Regions from separate parts of the Dyadobacter sp. 22481 genome, predicted to be linked through region 1. Evidence: riboswitches for the same ligand, from Rfam matches in the RefSeq annotation. Region 1 holds a riboswitch; each other region holds the start of a gene.
What was found. A riboswitch is a leader RNA that binds a small molecule or an ion and turns the genes downstream of it on or off. The one in region 1 is predicted to bind cobalamin.
Positions count from the first base shown of each region.

Region 2: it holds a riboswitch for cobalamin, as region 1 does, so the genes downstream of both, metE (5-methyltetrahydropteroyltriglutamate--homocysteine S-methyltransferase) here and ACTJJJ_RS17195 (ABC transporter substrate-binding protein) in region 1, are expected to answer to the same signal.
Region 3: it holds a riboswitch for cobalamin, as region 1 does, so the genes downstream of both, ACTJJJ_RS10470 (TonB-dependent receptor plug domain-containing protein) here and ACTJJJ_RS17195 (ABC transporter substrate-binding protein) in region 1, are expected to answer to the same signal.

Region 1 covers NZ_JBQENV010000002.1:1,712,406-1,719,403, forward strand. The annotation lists gene ACTJJJ_RS17180 (cobyric acid synthase) at 1-1,228, shown strand, start outside; gene ACTJJJ_RS17185 (pyridoxal phosphate-dependent aminotransferase) at 1,232-2,254, shown strand; gene cbiB (adenosylcobinamide-phosphate synthase CbiB) at 2,233-3,177, shown strand; cobalamin riboswitch at 3,315-3,496, shown strand; gene ACTJJJ_RS17195 (ABC transporter substrate-binding protein) at 3,525-4,697, shown strand; gene ACTJJJ_RS17200 (cob(I)yrinic acid a,c-diamide adenosyltransferase) at 4,698-5,282, shown strand; gene ACTJJJ_RS17205 (bifunctional adenosylcobinamide kinase/adenosylcobinamide-phosphate guanylyltransferase) at 5,279-5,791, shown strand; gene cobT (nicotinate-nucleotide--dimethylbenzimidazole phosphoribosyltransferase) at 5,796-6,824, shown strand; gene ACTJJJ_RS17215 (adenosylcobinamide-GDP ribazoletransferase) at 6,836-6,998, shown strand, end outside.
Region 2 covers NZ_JBQENV010000003.1:1,182,113-1,189,110, reverse strand. The annotation lists gene ACTJJJ_RS23605 (D-2-hydroxyacid dehydrogenase) at 1-238, opposite strand, end outside; gene ACTJJJ_RS23600 (hypothetical protein) at 340-855, opposite strand; gene fumC (class II fumarate hydratase) at 931-2,331, opposite strand; gene ACTJJJ_RS23590 (6-phosphogluconolactonase) at 2,479-3,210, shown strand; cobalamin riboswitch at 3,386-3,612, shown strand; gene metE (5-methyltetrahydropteroyltriglutamate--homocysteine S-methyltransferase) at 3,835-6,156, shown strand; gene ACTJJJ_RS23580 (acyl-CoA thioesterase) at 6,228-6,617, shown strand; gene ACTJJJ_RS23575 (hypothetical protein) at 6,714-6,998, shown strand, end outside.
Region 3 covers NZ_JBQENV010000002.1:81,441-88,438, forward strand. The annotation lists gene ACTJJJ_RS10465 (DUF5074 domain-containing protein) at 1-475, opposite strand, end outside; gene ACTJJJ_RS10470 (TonB-dependent receptor plug domain-containing protein) at 486-2,387, opposite strand; cobalamin riboswitch at 2,458-2,658, opposite strand; gene ACTJJJ_RS10475 (DMT family transporter) at 2,723-3,643, shown strand; gene ACTJJJ_RS10480 (glyoxalase superfamily protein) at 3,669-4,004, opposite strand; gene ACTJJJ_RS10485 (thioredoxin family protein) at 4,074-4,679, shown strand; gene prfA (peptide chain release factor 1) at 4,683-5,756, opposite strand; gene ACTJJJ_RS10495 (hypothetical protein) at 5,889-6,473, shown strand; gene ACTJJJ_RS10500 (aldo/keto reductase) at 6,517-6,998, opposite strand, start outside.

The DNA of each region.
Region 1 (6,998 bases):
GAAACCTACCAATGATAGAACTTCTCAGGTGGTGTTGAACGGGAAACCGGTAGGAAACCAGTCTGCCTACGAATATTTTATGGCCAACGACCGGCGCGAATTGTTCTCGGCTGTAAAGGATGCATTCGACCGCCTCGCAGCCAGGTATTCGCCTATTGTAATGGAAGGAGCAGGCAGTATTTCAGAGCTGAACCTGAAACACCGGGATATTACTAATCTAAGAATGGCGGCACATGCCGGTGCGGCTACTTACCTGATCGCCGATATCGATAAAGGAGGGGTGTTTGGCAGTGTTTATGGTACTATTGCTTTGCTTACGCCAGAGGAACGTGCGTGTATGAAAGGGATTATTGTCAACAAATTCCGGGGTGATGGGCGGTTGTTTGAAGAGGGCAAAAGAATGCTGGAAGAACTCACCGGATTGCCGGTAGTGGGTATTTTGCCTTATTTTCGTGACATTCACATCGAACAGGAAGATTCGGTCTCGCTGGAACTCAAATACCGCTCGGCTGTGGAAGGCAAGGTAAATGTGGCGGTGATACTTCTGAAAAGGCTTTCCAACTTTACTGACTTCGACCGACTGGAAAAGGATCCACGTGTTAATTTGTATTATACCAACGAGCCATCCGAAATTGCCAAAGCTTCGATCGTGATTATTCCCGGGAGTAAAAACACGATCGGGGATATGCTGGCGATCAAAAACAGTGGTGTAGCGAAGGCAATTTACGACGCGCATAAAGCCGGGAAGACGGTGATCGGGATTTGTGGCGGGTATCAGATGCTGGGTGAAAGCATTCTGGATCCGCAACATATCGAAGGAGAAATAGAGGAATTACCGGGATTGGGGCTTTTGCCGGTAAGGACGGTTTTGCAGCCTGAAAAGACGACATTGCAATGCACATTTCGGTTTAGGGAAGCTGCGGATGAATGCTCCGGTTACGAGATTCATATGGGTGAAACCGCTGCATTGGAACCCGGAGAGTCAGTTGCCACATTTTCAAATGGGCGTAAGGACGGATATTATCGGGACGTGTACACATGGGGGACTTATCTGCACGGCATTCTGGATAATCAGATTGTAATCGATGCCATTTTAGCGCCGTACACAAATGAAGAAGGCGTGCAATATGATTATCATGAATTTAGAGAACAGCAATATGACAAGCTGGCGGATTTGCTGCGCACACACATTGATATGGAATTGATTTATAAGAGTATAGCTGAATAGATTATGTTACACGGGCACGGCGACGATGGTTACAGGTATGGCAGCAGGATCATCGCAGATTTCAGCACGAATGTCTGGTACGGAGGCGAACCAGCGGGTTTGAAGGAGCATGTTTTTGCAAAATGGAATGAAATAAACCGTTACCCGGAGGTACTTGCCGAGAGTTTGCGCGAAAAGGTAGCCAGGCACCATCAGGTGCAGGCAGGGCAGGTGCTCGTATGTAGCGGAACTACCGAAAGCATCTACCTGGTTGCTCAATTGTTCTCCGGAAAGCGCACAACGGTCGTGATTCCTTCATTTGCTGAATATGAGGATGCCTGCCTGTTATTCGATCATGAGATTGCTGGTTTGACCTGGCACGATGCACTGGAATTGCCGAGGTTGAGGAGTGATTTGGCATTTATTTGTAGTCCGAACAATCCAACTGGGTTGATTTTTAGAGATTTGCAATACTGGCTTAAACTAAACCCGCAGTGCTTGTTCGTAGTCGATGAGGCGTTTATCGATTTCACAGAGGGAGCCGGGTCAGTTATTTCGTTGATGTCGAAGTTCCCGAATTTGCTGATCATGCGTTCGTTGACAAAAACTTACGCTATTCCCGGATTGCGGTTGGGTTATCTGCTCGCACGCGAGGAATTGATTGATTCGCTGATGAATATCAAACAGCCCTGGACTGTTAATAGCATAGCCATGACGGCCGGACATTACATCTTTGATCATTTCAAGGATATTCAGCCACCAGTTTCACAGCTTTTGGAGGATAAAAGAACGTTCGTTCAAGAATTGCAAAAACTGGAATGTCTGGAAGTGCTGGAAAGTGATACGCATTTCTTTTTAGCAAGAACTTTGGTGCGCAATGCGGCTCAACTCAAAGAATTCCTGGTCGACAAACACGGCCTGCTTATCCGCGACGCCGGCAACTTCCGTGGCCTGTCACGGCAACATTTGCGCCTTGCCACGCAACGGCCGAATGATAATCAGAAAATGCTCGATGCATTGAAAGAATGGCAGACGCTCTATTATTAATCCTTCCGCTGGCTGCGGGGTATTTGCTGGATTTATGGCTGGGCGATCCCGACAGCTGGCCACATCCGGTCCGGGTGTTCGGTAATGCCATTGCGAAGGGTGAAAAACTCTTGAACCATGGCCGGTTCCGGTTTTTGAAGGGGACGGTACTAAGCGTACTCCTGGTGGTTTCAGTGTTTGCATTTTTTTATTGGACCAATGTAATACTGATGCAGCTTCCTGTTTTGCTGGTGTTGGTCAATACTATTTGGGTTTATTACGGCCTGGCCAACCATTCCCTCATTGCGGAAGGTAAAAAGGTGTTCAGTGTGTTGGAAAATGAAGGGCTGGACGCAGGTAGGCAACAGCTTTCGAGAATTGTTGGCAGGGATACTTCAAAGCTGAATGCGCAGCAGATACGCATCGCGGTGTTGGAAACAATGTCCGAAAACCTGAGCGACGGAGTCGTAGCGCCCCTTTTCTACTATGCGATAGCAGGGGTACCGGGCATGATGGCTTATAAAATGGTCAACACGATGGATTCGATGCTGGGGTACAGGAATGAACGCTATGAATGGTTTGGGAAATTTGCCGCGCGGCTGGACGACGTGGCCAACTTTATCCCGGCGCGTTTGACAGCGTTGCTGATGGTTTTGGTGACCGGGAGCAAACGAGGGTTACTATTTATCTTCAAATTTGGTGGGAAGCACAAAAGCCCGAATGCCGGTTACCCCGAGGCAGCCCTGGCGGGAATTTTGGATTGCCGCTTCGGAGGGCCGAATGTGTATCAGGGAAAGTTGGTTGAGAAGCCTTTTATCGGCGAGAACGACCGGGTCATCAAGCCGGGCGAAATTACAAGCGCGGCAAATGTTAATCACCGGACTTGCGTGTTGATGGTATTGATGATTCTTCTGTTGATTAGTTCAAGTCTCTGTCTTCCGTGATTTTCTGAACCAACGCTGGCGAAGTGCCGACCAATCTTCGGAAATATCTTCCAGGATCGATTTCCGTAGGATGTCGTCTCGTTTCATGTTGGGAGTGTGCAAATGAATCTTTACAATGATAAGCAATAAAATATCGCTAGTTTTGCGGCCATCCAGGTACACGCATTTCGCGTGATTAAAAGGGAATCCGGTGAAAGTCCGGAACAGTCTCCGCTGCTGTGAGTTCACAACGAGGCTCTTGTATGATGTCACTGGGGTTACCCCGGGAAGGCACAAGGGTTGAACGAGTCAGAAGACCTGCCTGCAAACGCTGTTAATATGGCTTTCGGAAGAAAGGCCGGTGACTCATGACTATTAGAAAAATACTTGCAGCCATACTGCTGTGCGGCTTGCTGGCCGGTTGCAGCACTTCTTCATCGCTTTACGAAAAAGGCGATTCTCATTACGCTGGTCGTGACCTCTTCCCCGAAAAGGCCAAAGTGGTTTATGCCAAGGGCTTCAAAATCAGCTATCACAAGTACTATAAGGTCGTCAGGATCATGAGCCCGTTCGAGAAAGCGACGGATACGCTCACGTATGTGCTGGTACAACGCGGTACGCCACGCCCGATCGGGTACAACGACAGCCAGGTGATCGAGATCCCCGTTAGGAGCATGGTCGCGATGTCGTCGCTGCACATCGGCTTGATCGGGTTCCTGGGCTGCGAGGATATTCTCACAGGTATGGGAAATCTCAAATATGTTTCTTCCGCCAAAGTGCTGGACCGGATCAAATCCGGCCGGATTGTGGAAGTAGGCAAAGATCAGGGGCTTAATGAAGAATTGTTGGTGAGCATGCATCCCGATCTGATTATGGCTACGGGCAGTCCGGTTTCGAAGGTGAGCCGGTATGAGTCGTTACATCAGGCGGGGATTCCGGTGATGGTCAATTCGGAGTGGGTGGAAACCACACCGCTGGGACGGGCGGAATGGGTGAAACTGCTCGCTGCATTGATCAATAAGGAAGGAGAAGTGAACAAAAAGTTCGCGCGTGTGGAGGAGGAATATAAACAGTTGGTGAAACTGACAGCCAAAGTTGCCTTACGCCCCAGCCTGATTACGGGGATGAATTCGAAAGACGCCTGGAATGTTCCGAATGGCGATAGCTACGTGAGCTGCTTTTTCCGGGACGCGGGAGCCTCGTACCATTGGGCGAACACAAAAGCGACGGGAAGTTTGCCACTAAGCTTTGAAACGGTTTATCCGGTTGCGCTGCAGGCCGACTTTTGGCTGAATGTGAGCATTGGAAATGTACAAACCAGGAAAGATGTTCTGGCGCGCGACATCCGTTATGCCGACTTCAAATCATTCAAAACCAACCGTATTTACAGCTACAACAACCGCATGAATGCGCAGGGTGCGAACGATTACTGGGAATCCGGTGCGGTGAACCCGCATCTGGTGCTGGCCGACCTGATCCGCATTCTTCACCCGGAGCTGTTGCCACAGCACGAGTTGATATACTATAAATCAATCAATTAAATGAAAATATACACCAAAAAGGGCGATAAGGGTACCACCGGGTTGTTTGGCGGAAGCCGGGTAAGCAAGGACGACGTCCGCATTGAATGCATCGGCACGCTTGATGAAGCCAATTCGACGATCGGATTGCTGCGCGTAAAGTTGGGCACGGGGCATGAATGGCAGGCTAATCTGCACAAAATACAAAAGGATCTGATGGACATGATGTCCCACCTGGCTCGCCCTTCGGACGCAAAAAAAGAGAACAAAAACCCGATGCCGGTCGATGGAGCGGCTTTTTGTGAGGAGTGGATCGATGCGCTTGAAGCTGCTATGACCTCGCCGTCCGATTACTTTTTGCTACCGGGCGGGAACGAGGTGTCGGCGCTATGCCATGTTGCGCGGACGCAAATGCGCAGGGGCGAGCGGAGGTTGGTGTCGCTGATCAAAACCGACGAGGTAAATGAGGCTATCCCGGCTTATGTCAACCGGCTGTCGGACCTGTTTTTTACCCTCGCACGAGCCGAAATGGACAAGGCAGGCGTTGCGGAGGAAAAATGGCAGCTCTTTTTGTATAAACGCTTTAAAAGTGCGGAGCCGTCATGATCATTTACGTTACGGGCGGTGTCCGCAGCGGAAAAAGCAGGTTTGCGATGGATCTGGCATTGCAAAAAAGTGCCAATCCGGTATATGTGGCTACGTCGAGGGTTTGGGACGAGGATTTTGCCAGGCGTGTAAAACGGCATCAGGAAGAGCGCGGGCCGGAATGGACATTGCTGGAAAGTGAGCGGAATATTCATTTGCTGCCGCTCGCAGGAAAGGTGGCGGTGATCGATTGCGTTACATTGTGGCTTACAAATTTGTTTGTTGCTTTTGAATATGATGTCGAAAAGTCGCTGGCCGCATTTAAAGCCGAACTCGACATGCTGGCGAATATCGACGCTACATTAATTATCATATCCAATGAAATAGGCATGGGCGTTCATGCTGAAACGGAAGCGGGCCGGAAATTTGCCGATTTGCAGGGCTGGGCCAACCAATATGTGGCCGCTGCGGCACAAGAGGCGATTTTGATCGTTTCGGGACTTCCATTGGTATTAAAATCTCTTCAATAACTTTATGTATACTGCCACTATTACCAAACAGGAAATTCAGGCGAAAATTGATCTGAAAACGAAGCCTTTGGGTGCTTTGGGAGCGCTTGAAAAGCTGGCATTTCAAATTGCGTCGGTGCAGGACACCTTGTCGCCGCAACTTGTGAGCCCGCATATCATCGTTTTTGCAGCCAGCCATGGGATTGCTTCGGAAGGCGTAAGCGCCTATCCATCGGAAGTTACGCCGCAAATGGTGCTTAACTTCATCGGTGGAGGTGCAGCGATCAACGTTTTTACGCGGCAGCACGGCATTGGTCTCTTGCTGGTGGATGCCGGTGTAGACTATGATTTTGGTAAAAATGAAAAATTGGTCGACGCGAAGGTGGGCTTTGGGACTAAAAGCTTTTTGCAGCAGCCTGCTATGACGGGCGCCGAGTGCAGGCAATCCCTGGAAAAGGGTGCCGAATTAGTCCGGCAGGTGCAAGAGACCGGCTGTAACGTGATCGGTTTTGGCGAGATGGGTATTGGTAACACTTCTTCGGCATCGGTGATTATGAGCCGGTTACTCGACAGGCCGATATCTGAATGCGCAGGCAAGGGAACAGGCCTCGACGACGACCAGCTTGCCAAAAAAATAGCGGTATTAACCCAGGCATTGGAATACCATCAAAATACAGGTAATGATCCCGAATCGGTTCTGGCGACATTTGGCGGATTTGAAATCGCGATGATGTGCGGCGCCATGCGCGAAGCCGCGCGGCTGGGTATGCTGGTGCTGGTCGACGGCTTCATCGCTTCCGTTAGCTATTTAGTTGCATTAAAAATGGACCCGGGCGTTCAGCGAAATGCGGTTTTCTGCCATCAATCCAACGAAAAAGGCCATCGCTTGCTACTCGAATCACTGGAATCGGAAGCGTTGTTGAAGCTCGATATGCGCCTGGGCGAGGGCACAGGCTGCGCGCTCGCGTACCCGCTCCTGCAAAGCGCCGTCGCATTCCTGAACGAAATGGCAAGTTTTGAAAGTGCTGGGGTAAGTCAGAAAGCAGAGAACTAAACCGAAGGCAGATGCTCCCAATACGTCACCATCTCACCCTGGTTTTTACGGCATTACAGTTTTACACGCGCTTACCGGCACCTAAATGGGTAGTTTACCGACCTGAAAACCTCAGTTTGGCGACGGGCTATTTGCCGTTTGTGGGCTGGATTGTGGGGGGCGTCGCGGGTGGTG
Region 2 (6,998 bases), on a different contig from region 1:
ACGAGTATTGATCGAATCCGGCGGAATCGAGTTGCCAGAATTTCAGATTGGCGGGAATACTTTCAAACCACGCCACCGGCGGGTTGCCCAGGATGTAGTCGGCGTTGGCAAACCAGGATTTAAGTTCCTCATTGCTGGCCGCTTCGGTGCGGAAATGGATCTGATGCTGCGGGGTAAGTGCTTCGCTTAGTTTAGCATTCAGCGAGCCGTCGAGTATGGCGTGGCAGTATATGATCATCTATTGTTTTTGTTTTAAAGAAGCAAGGTAAAATGATTTACCTGTAATATCTGCTAATCAGACGGTGAAATAGGCCTTTGTCCTCCATAATGGAAGCACTTTCAGATCTTTTTCAGGATTTTCCTGGCTCTCGACTGGAACGCGGCCTGTTCATATTCTACCGATTCTTCGAGGAATACGCGCAACTCTGTTCGGATTTCCGGGTAAATTTTGGATAGGTTAAAAAGAATGGTCAGACAAAACGTACGTATAGCAATGGCTATCTGGCGGTTCGAAATGATCCCGAATGCGGCGTCCATCAGCTCGCCATGAAATTCATCGGGGATGCTGATGTCTTGTAAAATACGCGCACTGTTCCGGATCACCGCGTCATGAATATCCGATCGTTTCAACTGGCTCACCAGCACGCCGATGTACGGACGGATCAGCTCCGGACGCTCCCGTGTTGCAATGCTCACGCTGTACGCGGCGCGTTGCGCGAGGTGGTACTCGTCCGATTCGAAGCAATGCATCAGATGCCTGAATGCATCCTCCGAAGTGCAGGCGTACATCGCCACTTCGGTCGCTTTCCGCTTCGACTGGTAGGGGTCGGTCAACAATTCTTCTTTGATATTCATGATTTTGAAAGGTCTAAATGCAAATGCCCCACGTTTCGGCAGGGCATTCGCAGACATTACTTCGGGTTCGGTCAATTATTTGATTTCACCCACCATGTCTTCCGGTTTTACCCATGCATCGAATTCTTCTGGCGTCAGGTAACCCAGCGAAACGGCGGTTTCTTTCAGCGTAGAGCCATTTTTGTGAGCGGTCTGCGCGATTTCGGCAGCTTTATAATAACCGATTTTAGTATTCAATGCAGTAACCAGCATCAGTGAGTTGTTCACGTGCTTCTTGATATTCTCATGCAAAGGCTCGATACCCACCGCGCAATTATCGTTGAACGAAACGCACACATCGCCTATCAAACGGGCAGAATGCAGGAAGTTGTAAGCCATCAGCGGTTTGAAAACGTTCAGTTCGAAGTGGCCGTTGGAACCACCGATGCCGATCGCCACATCGTTACCCATCACCTGAGCAGCTACCATGGTCATGGCTTCGCATTGGGTAGGGTTCACTTTACCCGGCATGATAGAGCTTCCCGGTTCATTATCAGGAATATGGATCTCGCCGATACCCGAACGCGGGCCCGACGATAGCATGCGGATATCGTTACCGATCTTCATCAGACTCACCGCAACGGTTTTCAATGCCCCGTGCGCTTCCACAATTGCGTCATGTGCCCCGAGCGCTTCGAATTTGTTTTCCGCAGTGATAAATGGCAGGCCGGTCAATGCGGCGATGTGACGCGCTACATTTTCGGAATATCCCGGAGGCGTGTTAATGCCTGTTCCTACCGCGGTACCGCCCAATGCCAGTTCCGAAAGGTGCGCCAATGTATTATGAATAGCTCTCAAACCGTGATCGAGTTGCGAAGCATAACCTGAAAACTCCTGGCCTAGCGTCAGTGGTGTAGCGTCCATGAAGTGCGTACGGCCGATTTTGACTACATTTTTAAATGCTTCTGATTTCGCTTTCAGCGTATCACGCAGCTTGGTAATGCCCGGAATGGTCACGTCCACCAGAATTTTGTAGGCCGCAATGTGCATCGCAGTAGGGTAGGTGTCGTTCGACGACTGTGACTTGTTCACATCGTCGTTCGGGTGCAAAAACTTGGTTTTATCAGCCAGGTCGCCGCCTTGCAGCACGTGCCCGCGGTAGGCGATCACCTCGTTGCAGTTCATGTTCGACTGTGTTCCCGAGCCGGTTTGCCACACTACCAATGGAAACTGGTTGTCGAGCTGGCCGGTCAGGACTTCATCGCAAACTTTGCCGATGAGGTCGCTTTTTTCCTGGGGGAGAATGCCGGCTTCGAAGTTGGTGATAGCGGCTGCTTTTTTCAGGTATGCGAAGGCTTTGATGATTTCCTTCGGCATTTTATTGATATCCTGTGCGATAGGAAAGTTCTGGATCGAGCGTTGCGTCTGGGCGCCCCAGTATACATGCGCAGGCACCTGCACTTCGCCCATCGTGTCTTTTTCTATACGGTATTCCATTTTTGAAGTAGAATGATAATGTAAAATGAACAATGTGCGGTAAAGTTAGGATCGGGTTTGCAGTTTCTGGAGTTTTTTATGGATAAATGTTCAGCTCTGAAAAAAGAATGTTTAGATTGACCAGCCTGTATCCTAAACACCGCTTTTATGACACCCAAAATCAATATCTATCCCGACTATGCGCTGATGAGTGCCGCTGCGGCTGAGCGGGTGATCGATCTGATGAACCACAAACCCGAATCGGTCATCTGCTTCCCGTCGGGCAGCAGCCCGAAAGGCATGTTCGACGCATTGGTAACCGCCAACCAGAACGGTCGTGTTGATTTTTCTAAATGCATTTTCATTGGCCTCGACGAATGGATAGGCCTCGGCTCCGGCGACGACGGCAGCTGCCGCGATCTCCTCGACCGTGATTTTCTGAAACCTATCGGCCTCCATGCAGATCAGATTGTCTTTTTCGACGGCAAAGCATTCGACCCGCAGGCCGAATGCGACCGCGTCAATAAGATTGTAGAAGGCCTCGGTGGCCTCGACCTCATTATATTAGGTGTTGGAATGAATGGTCACCTTGCCCTCAACGAGCCCGGCACTTCCTGGAACACCTACGCCCACATTTCGGAGCTCGATACCGTTACGGTTGAAGTAGGGCAGAAGTATTTCAAACAGGCGACCACGCTTACCCGTGGCATTACCGTCGGTATCAGGCACATTCTGGAAGCGCGTTCGGCGATTTTGCTTGCTTCGGGCGGATCAAAAGCGCCGGTTATCCAGCGCGCACTCGCGTTCCCGGTTTCGAAGGACTTCCCGGCGACAGTTTTGCAAAACCATATGAATGCAGAGTTTATACTGGATGCGGACGCTGCGGAGTTGATTTCGTAATGGGTTGTTTGTAAAATGCGCGTTAATGAAATCACTTTTCAGAGCAGCATTTCAACCTCAAAACAGATATTTTATCCTGCCGAAGGACTAATTTCTATCCGCTTCACTGAAATTGCGACGCCATTTCCAGCCGAATGCCCTTCCCGCCTAAATTTGACGCAGTTCTTTGTGAACGCCCGTCAATCGGGGTAATGGTTTTTGCTTTTGGATCCCTCAGCCAAAATCCAGCAAAACAAAAAGGAACCGTGTGCAATTCACGGGCAGTCGTGCTACTGTAAGTATCTGTCCTGACGATTTCAGGACTCGTTTTTACCCTCGCGTCCCATTGCAGCGCCCAGGCGCGGCGAGAAGGGCGGTAAAAATGATACAAGCCAGGAGACTTGCCATTATCCTCAATGGCTTCTCCCTCACGGGTGGGGGGTAGTCAAGTATTGATTTACCACATTTTATTGCAGTACCACAGGCTTCCCGGCTGGTTCGGGGGAACTGTATCTGTTCGTTTCGCAGGGTAGCCTCGCCGTTGCCGCGATAGATGAAGTACCGGCCAACGTCCGCAACAGGCGTTTGCAGGGATGGGAGGGTGTTTTCACAGGGTTTTTATTAACTCTTTAAACACAAAAAAACATGTTGTCACACAATCTTGGCTACCCGCGCGTGGGGAGCCTCCGTGAGCTTAAAAAAGCCAACGAGCAATTCTGGGCGGGTACAATCGACCGCGATGCACTGCAGAAAGTTGCCCGCAAAATCCGTCACCAGAACTGGGAAACGCAGCAGAATGCAGGCATTAGCCTCATTCCTTCCAATGATTTTTCGCTTTACGACCACGTCCTCGACACGTCGCTGATGGTAGGGGCCATTCCCGGGCGTTACCACCAGTTGCTCGACGGTAAATCCAACAAGGAGCTCGATCTCTATTTCGCAATGGCGCGCGGTTACCAGAAGAACGGGCTGGATATCAATGCCATGGAAATGACCAAATGGTTCGACACCAACTACCATTACCTCGTTCCCGAGTTTGTGAAAGACCAGAAATTCAAGCGGTACTCCGACAAGGTTCTGCTGGAATTTGAAGATGCGTTGCAAAAGGGTATTGTTACAAAACCCGTATTACTTGGGCCGGTCACCTATTTGCTTTTGGGTAAAGAAAAAGAAGCCGGGTTCGATCGCATCGATCTGCTGGATAGTCTTTTACCGATTTATATATCAATATTAAAAGAACTCTCGGCTAGGGGTGCCGAATGGGTGCAGCTCGACGAGCCCGGATTGGTATTTGATTTAAATGAAAAGGAAAAACTGGCTTTTCTGAGCGCTTATAGCCAGATCAGGGAGGCGCTTCCGAAGCTGCGTATTTTGGTAACGACGTATTTCGGGCCCCTCGAAGATAACCTGGGAATTGCGACCGCATTACCGGTGGATGCATTGCATTTGGATTTGACACGTGGAGCAGAAACATTACCGCAAATTCTGGTTGATGATTCATTTGTATCATCCACTAAAAAGCTCTCACTCGGTGTTGTCGACGGCCGGAATATCTGGAAAAACGACTACCGCAAGTCGCTGAAATGGATTAAGACGGCGGTAAATGTGCTGGGAGAAGATCGGGTTTTGGTGGCTCCGTCGTCGTCGCTGCTGCATAGCCCGTACGACTTGGAGCTTGAAAAGAATGAAGCGGTACTGACGCCGGAGATCAAAAACTGGCTGGCATTTGCCAAGCAGAAACTGCATGAGGTAACGACATTGGCAAGGCTCACAACGCTTGACTGTTCGAACGATAGTGCATTTCTGGCCAATCAAAAAGCCATTGAAAGCCGCCGCACTTCCGCATTGATCCACAAGCCGGCCGTTAAAGCAAGGGTTAGCGAAGTGAGGGAATCGGATTTTGACCGGCAGAATGCATTTGCAATCCGGCAAGCCATTCAATTGGAAAAACTGAAATTGCCATTATTCCCATCGACTACCATCGGCTCGTTCCCACAAACCGACGAGGTAAGGCAGCTTCGTGCGCAGTTCAAAAAAGGCGCATTGACGTTGGACGAATACGAGACCCGCATTCGTGAAGAGATCGTCGACTCGCTGCGCTGGCAGGAGGAGCTCGGAATAGATGTACTTGTTCACGGGGAATTCGAGCGAAACGATATGGTGGAGTATTTCGGCGAGCAGCTTTCCGGGTTTGTTTTTACCCAAAATGGCTGGGTGCAGAGCTACGGCAGCCGGTGCGTGAAGCCCCCAATCATTTATGGCGACGTGGAACGCGCGGAGCCAATGACGGTGAAATGGTCGGCGTTTGCGCAGGCCAACTCCGCAAAACTGGTAAAAGGCATGCTTACCGGCCCTGTTACGATCCTTCAATGGTCTTTCGTACGTGACGATCAGCCCAGGAAGGATACCACGTTCCAGATTGCGCTCGCGATTCGCGACGAGGTGGTTGATTTGGAAAAGGCGGGCATTAAAGTGATCCAGATCGACGAACCGGCGATCCGAGAAGGCTTGCCGCTGCGGAAACATGCCTGGAAAACCTATTTGAAATGGGCAGTGGACGCATTCCGGTTGAGCGCCGCAGGCGTGGCCGACCAGACGCAGATCCATACGCACATGTGCTATTCGGAGTTCAACGACATTATCGATTCCATCGCGGCGATGGACGCCGACGTGATCACGATCGAAACTTCGCGTTCGCAAATGGAGCTGCTCGACGCATTCGCGCAGTTCAATTATCCGAATGAAATCGGCCCGGGCGTGTACGACATCCATTCGCCCCGCGTGCCGACGGTCGACGAGATGATCCTGTTGCTCGAAAAGGCATTGAAGGTCATTCCGGCGCGGAACCTCTGGGTGAACCCGGACTGCGGATTGAAGACCCGCAAATGGCCGGAAACCGAAGCGGCTTTGCGTAACATGATTTCTGCGGCTAACTTGCTGCGCGAATTGGTCGAAGTCGCGGGGTAGCGACAACCCCTTTCAAGCTAAGGCCAGGGCTCTCCTGGCCTTAGCTTTTTTATCATTAAAATGCCGTTATGTTGACACTTGAAGAAAAAATCATCGCCTCGGAAACACGCGTTTTTAAAACTGTTTTCCCCAATAACACCAATCATTACGATACCCTTTTCGGCGGAACCGCGCTGTCGATGATGGATGAGGTCGCTTTCATTGCAGCAACGCGGTTTTCGAGGTTGAGATGCGTTACCGTTTCGTCGGACCGTATCGATTTTACACATCCGATCCCTGCGGGGACCATTATCGAGCTGGTGGGCCGCGTCGAGACCGTTGGGAACACTAGTATGAAAGTCCGGGTGGATATTTTCGTAGAGAAAATGTACGAGGTGAGCCGGGAAAAGGCAGTGACCGGGATTTTTACGTTTGTGGCACTGGACGAAAATCATAAGCCCACCCGGATTTTACAGGAATAACCCGAATGCTAAGTTTTATTAATATTCAATATTTATATTATATAAAGATTTTTTTGGACATTATATTTGGGTATCTGTATACCCTTGCTCTGTTCAATGAAATCACGTCTACTATTCTTTTCTTTCATTTTTGCCCTGCTTTTATTCTTAATTGCAGAAATACTGCTTCGTATCAGCCTTATATTTTTCGGTTATCCATTTCTCCGCCCTTCGGATTACCTGTATAACGGATTTTACGAAAACATGAACGATGTCCGGGACAAGCCGATTGTCCGGGGTGCAGGGGTGAAAAACATACTGATTTTGGGCGGTTCGGTCGTCAGTACGCCGTGGTCGCACCTGGAAAGCCGGTTGGATACGATCCTGCAAAAGCATTACGGC
Region 3 (6,998 bases), 1.6 Mb from region 1:
TCGTAATGTCAATAACAGCGATGTAGCCTGTGGTGTATTTCAAATCGGCATTTGTTCCCAAGCACGACACATATGCTTTATTGCCGACGAGTACTACCTCACGCGGGTTTTCAATGTCGGGCGCGCCAATTGTTCCTTCGCTTTTGAAAGTATGGCTGTCTACGAATTCAACCTTGTCCTGGCCTGCTGCCGAGTTGTCGACGAGGATAATCCCTTTCCCATTCGCCGCCACAAAATCCTGCACACCGCCTTTCAAATTAGTGCCGTTGGCAGCAGCAAAAATATCGGGGTCGGCGGTGGTCCTTTCACGTGGGAAATAGGATATCGCACCGTTATTCTGTGTGAAATTCCCTTCATTTGACACAAAAACACCACTCACATAATCTCCCTTCGCAGCCGGATCGCTTTGGTTACACGACCATAGCAACACGGTGGAAAACGCTACTGCTAATGAACTGGCTAACTGTTTTTTCATTTTCATTGATTTATTGAGAATCATAACTAAAGGTTAAACTTAATGCAAAACTTCTTCCCGGCATCGCATTATTTCTGACATTCAAATAAAACGTGTTGGTGACATTACGGATCTGCGCCTGCAAGAGCAACTTGAATTTGTTGAAGGAAAAGGTGGTTTCGCTCATCAGGTTTACAAGCCCGTAACCATCCAGGAACTGAATATTATCGGAAGTAGAATAGCGCTTGCTAACCGCCTGGAACTGGCTCGTATACCGAGTCGACCTGTACTTGAAAAACACATTGATATTTGCCGTATGCTCAGGTACAAAAGCAAGTTGTTTCCCGACAATGTCCTGTGAGTAATTATCGTAGGCTTTTTCCTGGCTGCTTTTATTGAATGCGTAGCCTGCGTCCAGCCCTGGCCGTATCGTGCCGGTCTGCTGCTGGTAACTCAGGTGTAGCTCAATGCCGCGGGCCAGCACTTGTTGCAGGTTCTCGACGCGGAAGCCCATCGACGGGTTCCAGTAGGTCCAGTCTTTGATGCGGTTATGGTAAAAACTTGCGGAAGTGCGCAATGAGCCGCCGAATACTTCCTTGAAGATTTGTTCGAGGCCTATCTCCTTATTCCAGCCTGTTTCCGGGCGGATGCCAGGATTTCCCAGATCTTTCCAATAGCGTTCATTCAGCGTAGGCACGCGGTAGCTGCGGCCAGCCGAGCCTTTGATTTTGAGATTATAATGTATTTTTTGAATTAAACCATATTCCAGCCCTACCGAAGGCGTGAATGGCGGATTATAGCCTGTCACAAACCCTTGCCTGAGATTCACGGACGCGGTAATCCTCGAACCCGGCTGCCAGCGCGTCAGTAGAAAAAAGTCTGTGCGGTTCTCGCTCACGGGCGATTGCGCATAGCCGGGTACACGCGAACGATAATGCGTCCATTCCCCGCCGGTTTTGATGGAAACAGCATTTATGTTGTCTCCCAGACTTAGTGTAAAGTCTTTTTCGACTCTTGACGCGAACTTGTTAGTTACCGAATGGTCGGGGTGGGCGAGGTCGCCTTTGGCATAATCGATGACGTCGCGTACCCATGCTGTGCGCACCGCAAGCGTCCGCACCTGATAGCGAACCATCGTGCGGTAGGCGGTTGTCCGGGTCATTTCACGGCCTTGCTCGTCGTCGGGTGTCAAAGTCAGGTTATTGTCGGTGAGCCAGATATGTGCTGATAACTCCCGGTCATTTTTTGCACGAAAGAACAGGTCTTGCACCATTCCTTTCTGCCAGGTTTCCGTGGGCAAAAGCAGGTAGCTTCTTCGGTAACGCCTTGGATAATCGTTGTTCATCAGTCCGTTGTAGAAGGCTGTTTTTCCGGAAACCGACCATTGATCGTTCAAACTTCCAGAATAGCGTGCATTTGCCTGAAACTGATGGTTATTGAAACTGTCGTGCTGCGATCCTGCCGAAGTCTTGAACGCATCATTATTGACGTTGCTCCCTAGCAGAATGCTTCCACCTACGGCGTCGGAACCTACAATGCTGGCCGCTGAGCCATATTGAACCGAAAGCTGGTCGAAGCCGGCAACGGGAATCGTGGAAAAATCGGTCTGTCCGAGGGTGGGGGCGTTAATATTGAGCCCGTTCCATAAAACAGCCGTGTGGTTGGCAGAAGTGCCTCTGAATGAGGCGGTACTAAGTTGCCCTGGGCCGTAATTCCTGAACGCAATAGGTGTAAATGCGGAAAGCACATCGCTGATATTCTGAAACCGTAGCTGGGCGAGGGAAGTTGAGTCTATGGTCTGTATTTTGAGGCCGCTCATGAATTTTTGAGGAACAAAACCCCTGACTACCACCGGGTCGAGGTCGATGGAGTCTTTTTGCGCATAACAAGGTAGTGCCAGTGCAAAACTTGCCCACAATATCCAGTAACTCACAAATCTCCGGTCGGTAAACACGCTAAATCGCAATGAATGGCGGCGATCTACTGTTTTTCCTCCGAAAACGGGCCGATCAAATGCTTTGGCAGGTCTCCTGGCTCGTCTTTCGCATCCGGTGCCTTCCCGTCGTAAAAACAGTGGCATGAAGAATCGGAGGCAAATTGGCAGACTTACAGTTGCGGGGACAGCTTCCGGTTCTCGCGGAATTCCCTATTAAGCCTAATTGCTGACTAGAAGCAGCTTATGGCACCAAGCGGGTGTAAAGTTAGGTATTTTCGCCGACTTTCCGTTGTGTGTGATAACCGCTATCTTTGCGCAAATTCTGATTGCTTTTGGCTTCTTCTACTGAAAAATTTTCGACCGCGTCTTCCCTGAAAGGCATTTACCTCATGCTGGGGGCCGCTTTTTTCTTCTCGCTCACATCTGCGATCTCGAAATGGCTCGGGAGGGAATTCCACATAGTTCAACTGGTTTTTTTTAGGAATATCGTCGGCGTGGTCTTTATTATCAGCAGCATTTGGAAGCGTCCGCTGAGGCAGGAGGGAGGAAAGCTGGGATTGCTGATTTTCAGGGGAGTAGTGGGGACACTTTCTCTCTACATGCTCTTTTATGCAATTCAAACGCTCGGGCTTGGCCGTGCATCCACATATCAGTACACTTACCCGATTTTTCTCGCGCTCTTTTCCTGGCTACTCATAGGCGAAACGCTGAATGGAAAGGAATGGATGGCCATATTTGTTGGTTTTACCGGTATTTTGTTCGTCTTCCGGCCCGACCTTTCATCGTCGCTGCGAGACAATGCGTTGGGTCTGGGCAATGCTTTGCTTACGGCCGTTTCCTACCTTTCAATCCGGCAGTTAGGCGTGGTGTACGACACACGTGCGATCATTCTCTCTTTCATGCTCAGCGGTATTGTAATGCCTATTTTGTCGATGCTGGTTGGCACCTATTATCCAATGGAGCATTTGGATTTTCTAATAGGTACATTTAAATGGCCGGAGACTGCCTGGCAATGGCTGGGTTTTCTGACCCTGGGGCTTACGGCACTTTTAGGACAAAAAATGCTCACGCAGTCGTTTACCTTCGATAAAGCCGGGCGCGTCGCTGCTGTGGGGTATTCCAATATCCTTTTCTCGGTACTGATCGGCTTTTTGATGGGCGAAGCTATTCCTTCCCTTTCCATGCTGACAGGCATGCTACTGATCATTGCTGGTGGCATTCTGGTGTCTTTGGGCAAAGCAAAAAATGCTTAAAGCCGCTCGTTGAATGCCAGCCGGTTCATAAATGGATCGACAACGGTGACTGATGTATTGCATTCCAAGGCTCCTGTTCCAGGCCGGGACGGTTGTATTTGTAGTGTTTTTCGTTCAGCTCTTGATGAAAGTCCCGCACGCCGGTACATTCGATGAAAATCTTGGCGCCGGGTGTACTGTCGCCGTGATGCTCGGAGAGGTGAAGTGTGACGCCGTCCCGGGAAATTTGCATGTAGAGCGGAGCATCATCGGAATACCGATGTTCCCAGTCGATTTGGAAGCCAAGCCAGCCGATGTAAAACTCACGTGCTTTGGTTTCGTCAAAAATGCGTAAAATTGGGATGACTTTACTGGCTTCCATATCGATTGCGTTATTAGGCAATGAATTGTGTCTGAGATTTGTTTAAGAAAAGAAATCTAAAAAATTACCATGAAACGACTCCTGTCATCACTGATAATATTTCCGGCAATGCTGGTATTGCTCGCCGGTTTTAAAGCCGATACCGGTAAGGGGCGCGTTGTAGAGAAGCCCGCTGCCAATAAGCCAGCCATAGCGAGACCAGCCGAAGGCATCCAGTGGCTGACCATCGAAGAAGCGTTCGCCAAAATCCAGAAAGAGCCCCGTAAAATCCTGATCGACGTCTACACCGACTGGTGCGGCTGGTGCAAAGTGATGGACCGCGAAACGTTCAAGGACAAAGCCGTAACGGAGTATATCAATAAGAAATACTATGCCGTTAAGCTCGATGCAGAGCAAAAAGGGACGATCAAGCTCGGGGATAAGGAATTCAAATACCTTGCCCAGGGTGGCCGAGGCATTAACGAGATCGCATTGGCATTAACCAACAACCAGCCAAGTTATCCCACGACCGTCTTCCTGGACGATAAGTTTAACATGATCCAGCCGCTACCAGGTTACCTGAAAGCAAAGGAGTTTCATCAGATTATCACCTTTTTCGGAGACGATCATCACAAAAAGCAGGATTTCGAAAGTTATAAAGCGAAGACTTACGGGACTTTGTATCCTGCGAAATAGACGCTAAACCGCTTCCCCTTCCTGCATTCTTTCTGCATTCTCAGCAATGCGCAGTTTCTCGATCAATTCGGCAATATCGCCTTCCATAACAGCCGGAAGATTGTATACGGTGTATCCAATCCGGTGATCGGTAATGCGGCTTTGGGGGTAGTTGTAGGTCCGTATTTTGTCGGAACGGTCGCCGCTACCTACCATCGATTTCCGCTGTGAACTAATCGCATCGTTGTGTTTCTTCAATTCGATCTCGTACAGGCGAGAGCGTAGTACGCTTAACGCGCGATCTTTGTTTTTGAGTTGTGAACGCTCGTCCTGGCAGCTTACGACGAGCCCGGACGGAATGTGGGTCAAACGCACCGCGGAATAAGTCGTGTTAACCGATTGTCCACCCGCACCTGACGATTGGAAAGTATCGACACGAACGTCGTTCATATTGATCTGGACGTCCACTTCCTCCGCTTCCGGCAGAACAGCCACCGAAGCAGCAGATGTGTGAATACGTCCCTGAGATTCCGTGGCAGGTACGCGCTGTACGCGGTGCACACCCGATTCAAACTTCATTTTGCCATACACATCCTCGCCCTCCACTTTGCAGATAATTTCTTTATAACCGCCGTTGGTACCCTCCGTGTAGTCCATAATCGATGAACGCCAGCCCATTTTTTCGAAAAAACGCTGATACATTCTAAAAAGGTCGCCGGCAAAAATAGCGGCCTCGTCGCCACCGGTACCGCCGCGGACTTCGAGGATAATATTACGGCTGTCGTTAGGATCTTTTGGAATAAGCAGCTCTTTAATCGCCTGTTCCAGGTCTGCGAGCTTAGGGACCAGCTCATCGAGCTCTTCCTTCGCCATTTCCCGCAGATCTTCGTCTTTCTCAGTTGCTATAAGTTCCTTGGTGCCGGCGATGTCTTTCTGCAACTTCTGGTAAAGCGCATACTGGTCCACGATCTTGCCAAGGTCTTTGTACTCCTTGCTGATCTTGGAATAACGTGAAGAGTCGGACACTACTTCGGGTTGTATGATTTGTTGAGAAACCTCTTCAAACCGTTCTTTTATAGCTTCTAATTTATCGATCATCTTTATTGAATATCTTTGGCACCTCGCATTCGGGGCACAAAGATACGCATTTTAGCTAAATGAATAGTTTCAAGGGACTGGCTGCGTATTGTGGATAAAACCGTTTGCTGGTTTAAACTAACATCTGGAACAATGAAAAGAATAATATGTATCGTGATGCTGGCAAGTGCTTTGGTCGGTTGCGACTTCAAAAGCGGGCGTATTGAGAACACGAAAGAGCTGAGCAGGGAAATCAAAGCATCGCAGATCAAGCGGGTTACCAACGTCCAACTTATATCATCGGCCGATGAATGGGGAAAGAAAATAGCCGAGATCGCCGAAAAGGCTTTAAAAGGCGAGCTCGAAAAGAATCCCGACGCCGGACTGGCACATTGCCGGGACCTGGGCGGTATTCCGGTGATTGCCGCATTGGAAAAGGAATATGGGGTTAAAGTCGAATTGTTCGGTACAAATGACATGAAACGTCCCGGCTTGCTCGCCAAGGAGCGGGAGATCCTCGACGCATACGCTTACAGTGCGAAAAGCAAAACCCCGGCGGGCGACAATTTGCAGCAATTGAATGACACGCTGCTCGTGTACAATGCTCCTCTTTCATCGGAAAGCGTTATTTGCAAGAAATGCATGGCAACCCAGGATACGACTTTCGCTGTCTGGCGATTGCTTTTCAACAAAAAGGAAATTATCAGAAAGCTGGACGCCAAGCAATTGAAGGATTGATATTCAAAGGGATACTGTTCATTAGAACAATATCCCTTCTTTTTTACTTCCCGACAACCTGATAGATATCATACCAATCTTCGCGGCTCAGCTTAATATCCGAAGCACTTGCACCGTTGCGGATGCGCGCCTCCGAGAGCGAACCGATAATGGGTAATGTGCCCAGTTTCATGAGCCAGGCGACGGCGGTCTGCTCAATATTAGCATCGTATTTCTTACCGACTTCATCGAGTTTGGCCCTCAGGCGCACGGCTTTTTCGTCGGTACCATTCAGGATTTTTCCTCCGGCTAGCGGTGCCCAGGCTAATGGTTTACTGAAGCTCTGTTTGATGAAGTCGATGCGGCCGTCCTCGATCGCCGTTGTATTCATCAAATTCAGCTCGATATGGTTCGTAACGATCGGAATACGAAGGTAGGACGCGAGCAGTTGATGCTGGAATACCGTAAAATTAGCAACGCCGATATGTTTCGCTTTGCCCGAGGTTACGATCTCGGCCAATGCCATGGCTGTTTCTTCGGGGTCGG